3 regions of the Lysinibacillus sp. RS11 genome follow, and region 2 is predicted to be linked to each of the others. Evidence: a T-box and tRNA genes for the amino acid it is inferred to sense, from the RefSeq annotation. Region 2 holds a T-box; the other regions hold tRNA genes.

Region 1 (3,247 bases), 1.2 Mb from region 2:
TTACAATCCATTTACTTTGCTTTTTTTTCACTTTTATAACCCCCTACGAATTCTATTCATCTCCATTATAAAAGAAAGATAGATATATTCCAAAGATTATACCAATATTATCGTCATTTACCATGGATTATTTGTGTAATAAATGATGAAATTAGCAAAGTTAAGTTACATTTAGTTTGTTTGTCCATTTTTTATATGAAATTGCACAATTTTTATTGACTACTTATATTGATAGTGACGAGGATGATCAGAAATGTTTTTTAGTAGTCTTATTAGGATAAAGCAAAAGGTTATATAGCAACATTTATTGAACGAATGATATGTTGGTATGTAGGAATTTTTATCCAAATTGCTTAACGAAGACTTGAGCGTGCTATTCACCTCCCCTACATGAACAACTACCAAAAGGTGCTATCTAAACCGCAACAACAGATCGTTTAAAGAATTTAGCTATTTTCAAGTGTTAGAGGAATGCCAATGTGAATAGATTACTACGTGAATTCTGCCCATTGAAAAACAATTTTGATAAGATATCGGAGGAAGTAATTGAATGGAGCCGTACACAATTTAATAACTTGCCTAGAAAGTGACTGGGGAAACAGCAAATGATGCGTTTATGGAACAACAAAGAATCATAAAAAACAAATGCGCTAAAGCGCTGGAGAGCCCGAAGCAAAAGTAAACGCTACACCACTTTTGCCCGATGGATCAAAGCGACCTACAGGATTAGCGCTTAAGCCTAGACGACGACTAGGCTTAAGGTTATCCACAGGAAAAAAACCTATAGTTTCTCTTAACAATGAAAAAGCAGTAGATGTAAATTACATCTACTGCTTTTTAGTATGACCCGTACGGGATTCGAACCCGTGTTACCGCCGTGAAAGGGCGGTGTCTTAACCACTTGACCAACGGGCCAATGGCGGAGAAGGAGGGATTTGAACCCTCGCGCCGGTTACCCGACCTACACCCTTAGCAGGGGCGCCTCTTCAGCCTCTTGAGTACTTCCCCACAAAAAAATGGCTCCGAAGGCAGGACTCGAACCTGCGACAACCTGATTAACAGTCAGGTGCTACTACCAACTGAGCTACTTCGGAATAATGGTGGGCCTAAATGGACTCGAACCATCGACCTCACGCTTATCAGGCGTGCGCTCTAACCAGCTGAGCTATAGGCCCTTGGAGCGGGTGATGAGAATCGAACTCACGACATCAGCTTGGAAGGCTGAGGTTTTACCATTAAACTACACCCGCAAATATGGTGGGTCAGGACGGAATCGAACCGCCGACACTTAGAGCTTCAATCTAATGCTCTACCAACTGAGCTACTGACCCATATTTTTTAAAAATGGCGGTCCCGACCGGGATCGAACCGGCGATCTCCTGCGTGACAGGCAGGCATGTTAACCGCTACACCACGGGACCATTTGGTTGCGGGGGCCGGATTTGAACCAACGACCTTCGGGTTATGAGCCCGACGAGCTACCACTGCTCCACCCCGCGTTAATAATATTCTTTTCGAGTTTTTCAAGCACCATTTATAGAAATAAAACTGGAGGAGGTAGAGGGATTCGAACCCCCGCGCGGTGTTACCCGCCTGTCGGTTTTCAAGACCGATCCCTTCAGCCAGACTTGGGTATACCTCCGTAATTATATAAATGGTGGACCTTGCAGGACTCGAACCTGCGACCGGACGGTTATGAGCCGTCTGCTCTAACCAACTGAGCTAAAGGTCCTTTAAGATGGCGGCAGAGGGGATCGAACCCCCGACCTTACGGGTATGAACCGTACGCTCTAGCCAGCTGAGCTACGCCGCCAGGATCTTTATACTGGTTATCTTTTATGGTGGAGCCTAGCGGGATCGAACCGCTGACCTCCTGCGTGCAAGGCAGGCGCTCTCCCAGCTGAGCTAAGGCCCCATAAAGTGGTCGGAATGACAGGATTCGAACCTACGACCCCTTGGTCCCAAACCAAGTGCTCTACCAAGCTGAGCTACATTCCGATAAATATTAATTTGGCGCGCCCGACAGGAGTCGAACCCATAACCTTCTGATCCGTAGTCAGACGCTCTATCCAATTGAGCTACGGGCGCTAATTATAAAAAATGGTGCCGAGGGCCGGAATCGAACCGGCACGGTAGTCACCTACCGCAGGATTTTAAGTCCTGTGCGTCTGCCAGTTCCGCCACCCCGGCACATTTGGAGCGGAAGACGAGGTTCGAACTCGCGACCCCCACCTTGGCAAGGTGGTGTTCTACCACTGAACTACTTCCGCATGTGCATAAGATTTATTTATCCTGGCAATATGAAATTCTTAAAAATGGTGCGGGTGAAGGGAGTCGAACCCCCACGCCTTGCGGCGCTAGATCCTAAGTCTAGTGCGTCTGCCAATTCCGCCACACCCGCATATTTTGTTGGCAATTAAATGGTGAGCCATGAAGGACTCGAACCTTCGACCCTCTGATTAAAAGTCAGATGCTCTACCAACTGAGCTAATGGCTCAAAACTATGGTGCCGGCGATAGGAGTCGAACCCACGACCTACTGATTACAAGTCAGTTGCTCTACCAACTGAGCTACACCGGCAAATGGTGGAGGATGACGGGCTCGAACCGCCGACCCCCTGCTTGTAAGGCAGGTGCTCTCCCAGCTGAGCTAATCCTCCTGGGTATAATGCCTAGCGACGTCCTACTCTCACAGGGGGAAGCCCCCAACTACCATCGGCGCTAAAGAGCTTAACTTCCGTGTTCGGTATGGGAACGGGTGTGACCTCTTTGCCATCATCACTAGACTATTAACAGTTTTCAATATACGTTGTATTTTGAAACTCTTATGTATTTTGTTTTGAAGTTTATTACCTGTCCTTCAAGACAAGAATTATTGTATAACGTTTTCTCGCATTGTGCAACACTTTTTTATAAAAAAAAGAAATTATTACTTTATGAAGATATTTTCGTTTCGAAAGAGAAATTATTACTCTACTATTTATTATAGCAATTGTTCAATTAAAAGAAAACAATTAATTTATCAAATAGATTGATTCGCTATTTTTATTCCCTTTATTTAATAAAAGGATGCTGATTTTCACAATAAGCTAACTCCTTCCTGCGGGCAAACATCAAGCCTTGTTATTTTTTCCTTGGGAATCTTTGCTCTTCGACAGAAGTACTTGAGTAACCTTTCGCTCCAATCAGCTACAAAAATGAATACAAAAAATCTTTTATAAATCATGAACATGCCTGTTAATTTATAA
Region 2 (3,247 bases):
CTGACAAACCCACACATTAAGTGGCGTACCCCAATAGCGATGACGACTAATATTCCAGTCCACTAAGTTTTCTAAAAAGTTTCCAAATCGACCGTGTTTAATGTGCTCAGGATACCACGTTACTTGGTCATTATTTTCTAAAAGCTGGTCTTTTAATGCAGACATGTTGATAAACCAGCTGTCAGTTGCATAATAAAGCAATGGTGAATCACAGCGCCAGCAATGAGGATAGCTATGCTCATATTTCTCCTTATCAAACAATAGCTCCTTTTTAGCGAGCATTTTTATTATATCGACATCACAATCTTTTACAAATTTACCTGCAAGCTCTGGAACCTCTTCTGTATAGCAACCCTTTACATCAACAACATTGACAAACGATAGCCCATTTTGCTGAACCGTTTTATAATCGTCCTCCCCGTATGCAGGTGCGATATGGACGATTCCAGTTCCACTATGCTCTGTAACATAATCCGCTAGTACAACGACATACCCCTTCTCAACTGTTACATAGGAAAATGGTGGGGTGTACGATACACCTTCAAATTCACGCCCTTCATGTTCACTTAACACTTCAACAGAATCAGCAAAAACTTTATTCACTAGTGATTTTGCTAAAATATAGACTTTATCGTGCTGCTTCACTCGAACATACATGAGCTTAGGATTCATGGCTAATGCAACATTGGCAGGTAATGTCCATGGAGTCGTTGTCCAACCAAGAAAATATTCATCTTTACCCTTTAGCTTAAACATTGCTGTGACAGATAAATCCTTTACATCCTTATAGCCCTGTGCAACTTCATGAGAGCTTAATGATGTTTGACAGCTAGGGCAATATGGTGAGACACGATGCCCCTTATATAAAAGCTTTTCCTTGTGCACGTGACTTAAAATATGCCAAACGGATTCGATGTAGTCATTACTTAGCGTTAAATATGGGTCATCCATGTCAATCCAATAGCCAAGTTCTTCTGTAAAGGAACGCCACTTTTTCTCATAGGTAAAGACACTTCCTTTACACTCCTGAATGAATTGTTCAACACCATATTTTTCAATCTCTTGCTTCCCAGAGATACCTAGCTTTTTTTCCACACCGAGTTCCACAGGCAAACCATGTGTATCCCAGCCAGCTTTCCGTTCAACTAAATACCCTTGCATCGTTTTATAACGAGCCACGACATCCTTAATTGTTCTGCCAAATGCGTGACCTACATGTGGTAATCCATTTGCTGTTGGTGGGCCTTCGTAAAATACAAAGGGCTTATGACCAGCACGATTCGCAACAGATGCTTGGAACGTTTTTTCTTGTTCCCACAACTGGCGAATCCTCGTTTCCCTCTCTACAGCCGTTTCTTTTTTCTTTTCACCTTGCATGTAATTCCCTCCTATACAAATGTATAAAAGGCATACAAAAACCCCGTCCCAAGCAAGGGACGGGGTTAACCGCGAATACCACCCTAATTCTATTGAATCAACCGTTCAATAGCACTCAGCAACGTACAATCATACGTGTTCTTTTTAACGGTAGACACCCGGATTAGCTTACTATGTTCAGCCAATCTTCTCAGAGAGGATCTTCATGTATCATGTGCACACCGACTTCCACCATTATGTCGGCTCTCTGTAGAACAAAATGAAACACTACTCTTTCTCATCAACGAATTTGTATGCTTTTATTGTCACTCATCTTAACAAACTAAATTTTGTCTGTCAATAATTTCAAAGTACTAATATTGGTAGTAATTTCTTATAATTCATCGAGACATGCTTCGATGCATTTATGAAGTGCTGCGAACTTAGGCTTCCCATTTGTTTTAATATAAAAGCTTTTCACAAAGGATTTACAGTTAAAAACTAAAATTCTGTGATGCTGTACATCGAGCTGTTCTTTTTTTACTTTTAAAGTTGCAGGTAATTCTTGCAGTAATCTAATGATTTCTTGCTCCTCTAAACCATGCTCAAGCATTGTGAAGATAGGTACTAAAATCCGTTCATCTTCATTATGTATGAAAGCATGATTTTCTTGCAAAACGACGTTGTATAATGCGCTTACAATTTCACTATAAGAGGCTTTATTTAATTTCGGATTTTTCACCAATTCATCGATTGCATCAGCCATATGGGCAACACTATGAGCCCACCCTTTCACCGGCACGTAGCCTCTTACATCCTTTTCTGCCGCTAAATAAGCGAGTACTTTATCTTTACAATCAGCGATTTTCTTTTGGGATAAAAAATCGTCTGCGTTATCTCTAAATAATATGAGGGCGATCAATAGCGACGTAAATGTACGGGTAAAAACTAAATCTGATTCACTTTCTTCAATACCCTTACATAATATATTATTCAAAGAATCCTCTAAAAGCTCCGTTAAAAGTGCATGCTCTAGTAAGTTTTTTTCATGGATCAATTCATAAAACGATCCATAAATTAAGTTATCTCGTAGTTCACTATCTAGTGAGCCGATATGTAGCATCATTGATTGTACGAGATGTGTTTGGTCTTCTTGTTGCCACGTTTTATTTCCACTGCTTATATCTGTTAATATTTTTTTTAATTCAATTTCCTTCAGTAAGTTTTTATTTAGTATCATATTCGATCTTTCTCCCCATACCTTTTTGTTTTAGTAAGAACTTGCATAATCATCCTTTACTACTCCCCCTGATTATACAAATACTTACAATAATTGTACCATAATGCAAATGTAAAAACAGCTTTCTAAAAAAAAGCTAGACATTCTTGAAGCTTTTGAATGTCTAGCCTTGATTCATGGGTATTCTTCGAGTATTTCCATGCTATCTAAATCCGCAATCCTTATTATAGAATCAGCATTTTTCCTGGGATCCCTGCTATATTTAACTTCTACATAATCCCCAGGTGACAATGTTTTAGGAACATCAATTAATGGGAACCACGTACCATTACCATGTTTTTGTACGATTTCATCTATTGATAATTTCCCAATATTTGATTCATCAGCATGTGAAACGACTAAAAATTCATGTTCTTTGATTGCTACGACTGCCCCACGTTTTGAATAGATTCCTTTTTCGCCCACTGGAATATCATATTTTTCACGTAGGTATGCTATTTCTTGACTATAATGTTCTTCAAAATAGTTCAAAGCATCTCTTTCCACTAGGAAAAGTAGCATCATTCTTTCTACGTCTTTGTATTGATTTTTTTCCTGATCTAATAGTGAATTGATAGTAGTATATTTATAATTCATTGGTTTAGTGTATTG
Region 3 (3,247 bases), 1.3 Mb from region 2:
GGTCGTGGGTTCGACTCCTATCGCCGGCACCATAGTTTTGAGCCATTAGCTCAGTTGGTAGAGCATCTGACTTTTAATCAGAGGGTCGAAGGTTCGAGTCCTTCATGGCTCACCATTTAATTGCCAACAAAATATGCGGGTGTGGCGGAATTGGCAGACGCACTAGACTTAGGATCTAGCGCCGCAAGGCGTGGGGGTTCGACTCCCTTCACCCGCACCATTTTTAAGAATTTCATATTGCCAGGATAAATAAATCTTATGCACATGCGGAAGTAGTTCAGTGGTAGAACACCACCTTGCCAAGGTGGGGGTCGCGAGTTCGAACCTCGTCTTCCGCTCCAAATGTGCCGGGGTGGCGGAACTGGCAGACGCACAGGACTTAAAATCCTGCGGTAGGTGACTACCGTGCCGGTTCGATTCCGGCCCTCGGCACCATTTTTTATAATTAGCGCCCGTAGCTCAATTGGATAGAGCGTCTGACTACGGATCAGAAGGTTATGGGTTCGACTCCTGTCGGGCGCGCCAAATTAATATTTATCGGAATGTAGCTCAGCTTGGTAGAGCACTTGGTTTGGGACCAAGGGGTCGTAGGTTCGAATCCTGTCATTCCGACCACTTTATGGGGCCTTAGCTCAGCTGGGAGAGCGCCTGCCTTGCACGCAGGAGGTCAGCGGTTCGATCCCGCTAGGCTCCACCATAAAAGATAACCAGTATAAAGATCCTGGCGGCGTAGCTCAGCTGGCTAGAGCGTACGGTTCATACCCGTAAGGTCGGGGGTTCGATCCCCTCTGCCGCCATCTTAAAGGACCTTTAGCTCAGTTGGTTAGAGCAGACGGCTCATAACCGTCCGGTCGCAGGTTCGAGTCCTGCAAGGTCCACCATTTATATAATTACGGAGGTATACCCAAGTCTGGCTGAAGGGATCGGTCTTGAAAACCGACAGGCGGGTAACACCGCGCGGGGGTTCGAATCCCTCTACCTCCTCCAGTTTTATTTCTATAAATGGTGCTTGAAAAACTCGAAAAGAATATTATTAACGCGGGGTGGAGCAGTGGTAGCTCGTCGGGCTCATAACCCGAAGGTCGTTGGTTCAAATCCGGCCCCCGCAACCAAATGGTCCCGTGGTGTAGCGGTTAACATGCCTGCCTGTCACGCAGGAGATCGCCGGTTCGATCCCGGTCGGGACCGCCATTTTTAAAAAATATGGGTCAGTAGCTCAGTTGGTAGAGCATTAGATTGAAGCTCTAAGTGTCGGCGGTTCGATTCCGTCCTGACCCACCATATTTGCGGGTGTAGTTTAATGGTAAAACCTCAGCCTTCCAAGCTGATGTCGTGAGTTCGATTCTCATCACCCGCTCCAAGGGCCTATAGCTCAGCTGGTTAGAGCGCACGCCTGATAAGCGTGAGGTCGATGGTTCGAGTCCATTTAGGCCCACCATTATTCCGAAGTAGCTCAGTTGGTAGTAGCACCTGACTGTTAATCAGGTTGTCGCAGGTTCGAGTCCTGCCTTCGGAGCCATTTTTTTTGTGGGGAAGTACTCAAGAGGCTGAAGAGGCGCCCCTGCTAAGGGTGTAGGTCGGGTAACCGGCGCGAGGGTTCAAATCCCTCCTTCTCCGCCATTGGCCCGTTGGTCAAGTGGTTAAGACACCGCCCTTTCACGGCGGTAACACGGGTTCGAATCCCGTACGGGTCATACTAAAAGCAGTAGATGTAATTTACATCTACTGCTTTTTTTTGTATAAGAATAGTTTTTGAGATTTCAATAATTTCCTCTAAACAATTATGAATTAAAGTCTTCAGAGGCGATTATGCTGAGACATAATCGATATTGAACATCACAACATGTTTACCTAGAGCTATAATAAACAAACGTCTACCAGAAATGAGTAGACGTTTTGCCATTTAAGTGCTTAACAGCATTCTTTCAAGTGAGCTACGTGCTTCTTCAGCAGTGTGAGCATCTACTCGAATACGATTATGTGGTTGCCCCTTTTCTATACTTTCTAAGGACCAAAGTAGATGGGGGAGGTCAATTCGATTCATTGTAAGACAAGGACAGAAATTCTCATTTAAAGAGATAATATGCTTATCAGGGTGCTGCTTAATAATCCGATTAACAAGATTCATTTCAGTACCGATTGCCCATGCTGAACCACTCGGTGCCTTATTAATCGTATCGATAATGTATTTTGTAGAACCTGCATCATCTGCAGCGGCAACAACCTCGCGACTACATTCAGGATGAACAATGATACGCATATTTGGATACACTTTACGCACAAGCTCCGTATGTTGAACTGTAAAACCTTCGTGTACAGAGCAGTGTCCCTTCCATAAGATGACTTGAATGTTTTCTGGAGACTGATCTGTCTCAAGTATATTTGTATGAGGATTCCAAACTGCCATATTTTCAAGCGGTATTCCTAAATCATACGCAGTATTTCTACCTAAATGTTGATCAGGTAAAAAGAAAATACGTTGTTTTTGTGTAAATGCCCATTTAACCATTTCTTTTGCATTGGACGATGTAACACAGGCCCCTCCATGCCTTCCCGTAAATGCTTTAATGGCAGCAGTAGAATTGACATATGTTAGCGGGATAATGGTATCCCCGAAAAGCTGTTGTAAAATAGACCATGCTTGTTCTGTTTGATAAATGTCTGCCATATCGGCCATTGAACAGCCTGCTCGCATATCAGGTAAGTAAACATGCTGCTGTTCTGTTGTAAGCATATCAGCCGTTTCCGCCATAAAATGTACTCCACAAAATACTATATGTTTAGCTTCTTTATTAGCAGCTGATAATTGAGCAAGCTGTAAAGAATCCCCTGTTACATCTGCAAATTGAATTACTTCATCTTTTTGATAATGATGCCCAGGGATGAAGAGTTTCCTTCCTAATTTCTTTTTTATAGCGATAATGCGACCTTCCATTTCATTTTTAGATAATGCACGATAATGATTTGGTAGTAGTGACGTTTGTTGTAATAAACTAGTGATGGACAAGGGGATTAGCTCCTTTCGTTTGTACAAGTGCACTAATATCAAAAGCTTTTACTGAATGTGTTAACGCTCCAAGCGAAATCCATTGAATGCCTGTTTTAGCATAGGTGTTTAAGTTTTGAAGAGTAATGCTTCCTGAAGCTTCTGTAACGATATGTGGGGGAACGGCAAGAAGCCATTCATGTATTTCTTCAGGGCTGCGATTATCAAACATAATAATGTCTGCACCAGCTACAATTGCTT

Evidence for each region. A T-box is a leader RNA that pairs with one kind of tRNA and senses whether it is charged. The one in region 2 lies ahead of ileS (isoleucine--tRNA ligase), so its partner is inferred to be a tRNA-Ile.
Region 1: it encodes a tRNA-Ile, which carries the amino acid that the T-box ahead of ileS (isoleucine--tRNA ligase) is inferred to sense. The anticodon was not compared.
Region 3: it encodes a tRNA-Ile, which carries the amino acid that the T-box ahead of ileS (isoleucine--tRNA ligase) is inferred to sense. The anticodon was not compared.

Annotation. Positions count from the first base shown of each region.
Region 1 is NZ_CP168124.1:3,794,323-3,797,569, forward strand. Features, by position in the region: gene AB9L17_RS19425 (S-layer homology domain-containing protein) at 1-31, opposite strand, end outside; tRNA gene AB9L17_RS19430 (tRNA-Glu) at 844-915, opposite strand; tRNA gene AB9L17_RS19435 (tRNA-Ser) at 918-1,008, opposite strand; tRNA gene AB9L17_RS19440 (tRNA-Asn) at 1,018-1,094, opposite strand; tRNA gene AB9L17_RS19445 (tRNA-Ile) at 1,099-1,175, opposite strand; tRNA gene AB9L17_RS19450 (tRNA-Gly) at 1,177-1,250, opposite strand; tRNA gene AB9L17_RS19455 (tRNA-Phe) at 1,256-1,331, opposite strand; tRNA gene AB9L17_RS19460 (tRNA-Asp) at 1,346-1,421, opposite strand; tRNA gene AB9L17_RS19465 (tRNA-Met) at 1,425-1,499, opposite strand; tRNA gene AB9L17_RS19470 (tRNA-Ser) at 1,550-1,642, opposite strand; tRNA gene AB9L17_RS19475 (tRNA-Ile) at 1,656-1,732, opposite strand; tRNA gene AB9L17_RS19480 (tRNA-Met) at 1,740-1,813, opposite strand; tRNA gene AB9L17_RS19485 (tRNA-Ala) at 1,840-1,915, opposite strand; tRNA gene AB9L17_RS19490 (tRNA-Pro) at 1,922-1,998, opposite strand; tRNA gene AB9L17_RS19495 (tRNA-Arg) at 2,012-2,088, opposite strand; tRNA gene AB9L17_RS19500 (tRNA-Leu) at 2,102-2,190, opposite strand; tRNA gene AB9L17_RS19505 (tRNA-Gly) at 2,196-2,270, opposite strand; tRNA gene AB9L17_RS19510 (tRNA-Leu) at 2,317-2,401, opposite strand; tRNA gene AB9L17_RS19515 (tRNA-Lys) at 2,422-2,497, opposite strand; tRNA gene AB9L17_RS19520 (tRNA-Thr) at 2,505-2,580, opposite strand; tRNA gene AB9L17_RS19525 (tRNA-Val) at 2,584-2,659, opposite strand; rRNA gene rrf (5S ribosomal RNA) at 2,670-2,785, opposite strand.
Region 2 is NZ_CP168124.1:2,549,446-2,552,692, forward strand. Features, by position in the region: gene ileS (isoleucine--tRNA ligase) at 1-1,377, opposite strand, end outside; T-box leader at 1,430-1,670, opposite strand; gene AB9L17_RS12965 (DUF2785 domain-containing protein) at 1,751-2,596, opposite strand; gene AB9L17_RS12970 (hypothetical protein) at 2,771-3,247, opposite strand, start outside.
Region 3 is NZ_CP168124.1:3,800,959-3,804,205, reverse strand. Features, by position in the region: tRNA gene AB9L17_RS19645 (tRNA-Thr) at 1-32, shown strand, start outside; tRNA gene AB9L17_RS19640 (tRNA-Lys) at 40-115, shown strand; tRNA gene AB9L17_RS19635 (tRNA-Leu) at 136-220, shown strand; tRNA gene AB9L17_RS19630 (tRNA-Gly) at 267-341, shown strand; tRNA gene AB9L17_RS19625 (tRNA-Leu) at 347-435, shown strand; tRNA gene AB9L17_RS19620 (tRNA-Arg) at 449-525, shown strand; tRNA gene AB9L17_RS19615 (tRNA-Pro) at 539-615, shown strand; tRNA gene AB9L17_RS19610 (tRNA-Ala) at 622-697, shown strand; tRNA gene AB9L17_RS19605 (tRNA-Met) at 724-797, shown strand; tRNA gene AB9L17_RS19600 (tRNA-Ile) at 805-881, shown strand; tRNA gene AB9L17_RS19595 (tRNA-Ser) at 895-987, shown strand; tRNA gene AB9L17_RS19590 (tRNA-Met) at 1,038-1,112, shown strand; tRNA gene AB9L17_RS19585 (tRNA-Asp) at 1,116-1,191, shown strand; tRNA gene AB9L17_RS19580 (tRNA-Phe) at 1,206-1,281, shown strand; tRNA gene AB9L17_RS19575 (tRNA-Gly) at 1,287-1,360, shown strand; tRNA gene AB9L17_RS19570 (tRNA-Ile) at 1,362-1,438, shown strand; tRNA gene AB9L17_RS19565 (tRNA-Asn) at 1,443-1,519, shown strand; tRNA gene AB9L17_RS19560 (tRNA-Ser) at 1,530-1,620, shown strand; tRNA gene AB9L17_RS19555 (tRNA-Glu) at 1,623-1,694, shown strand; gene nadA (quinolinate synthase NadA) at 1,904-3,007, opposite strand; gene nadC (carboxylating nicotinate-nucleotide diphosphorylase) at 2,994-3,247, opposite strand, start outside.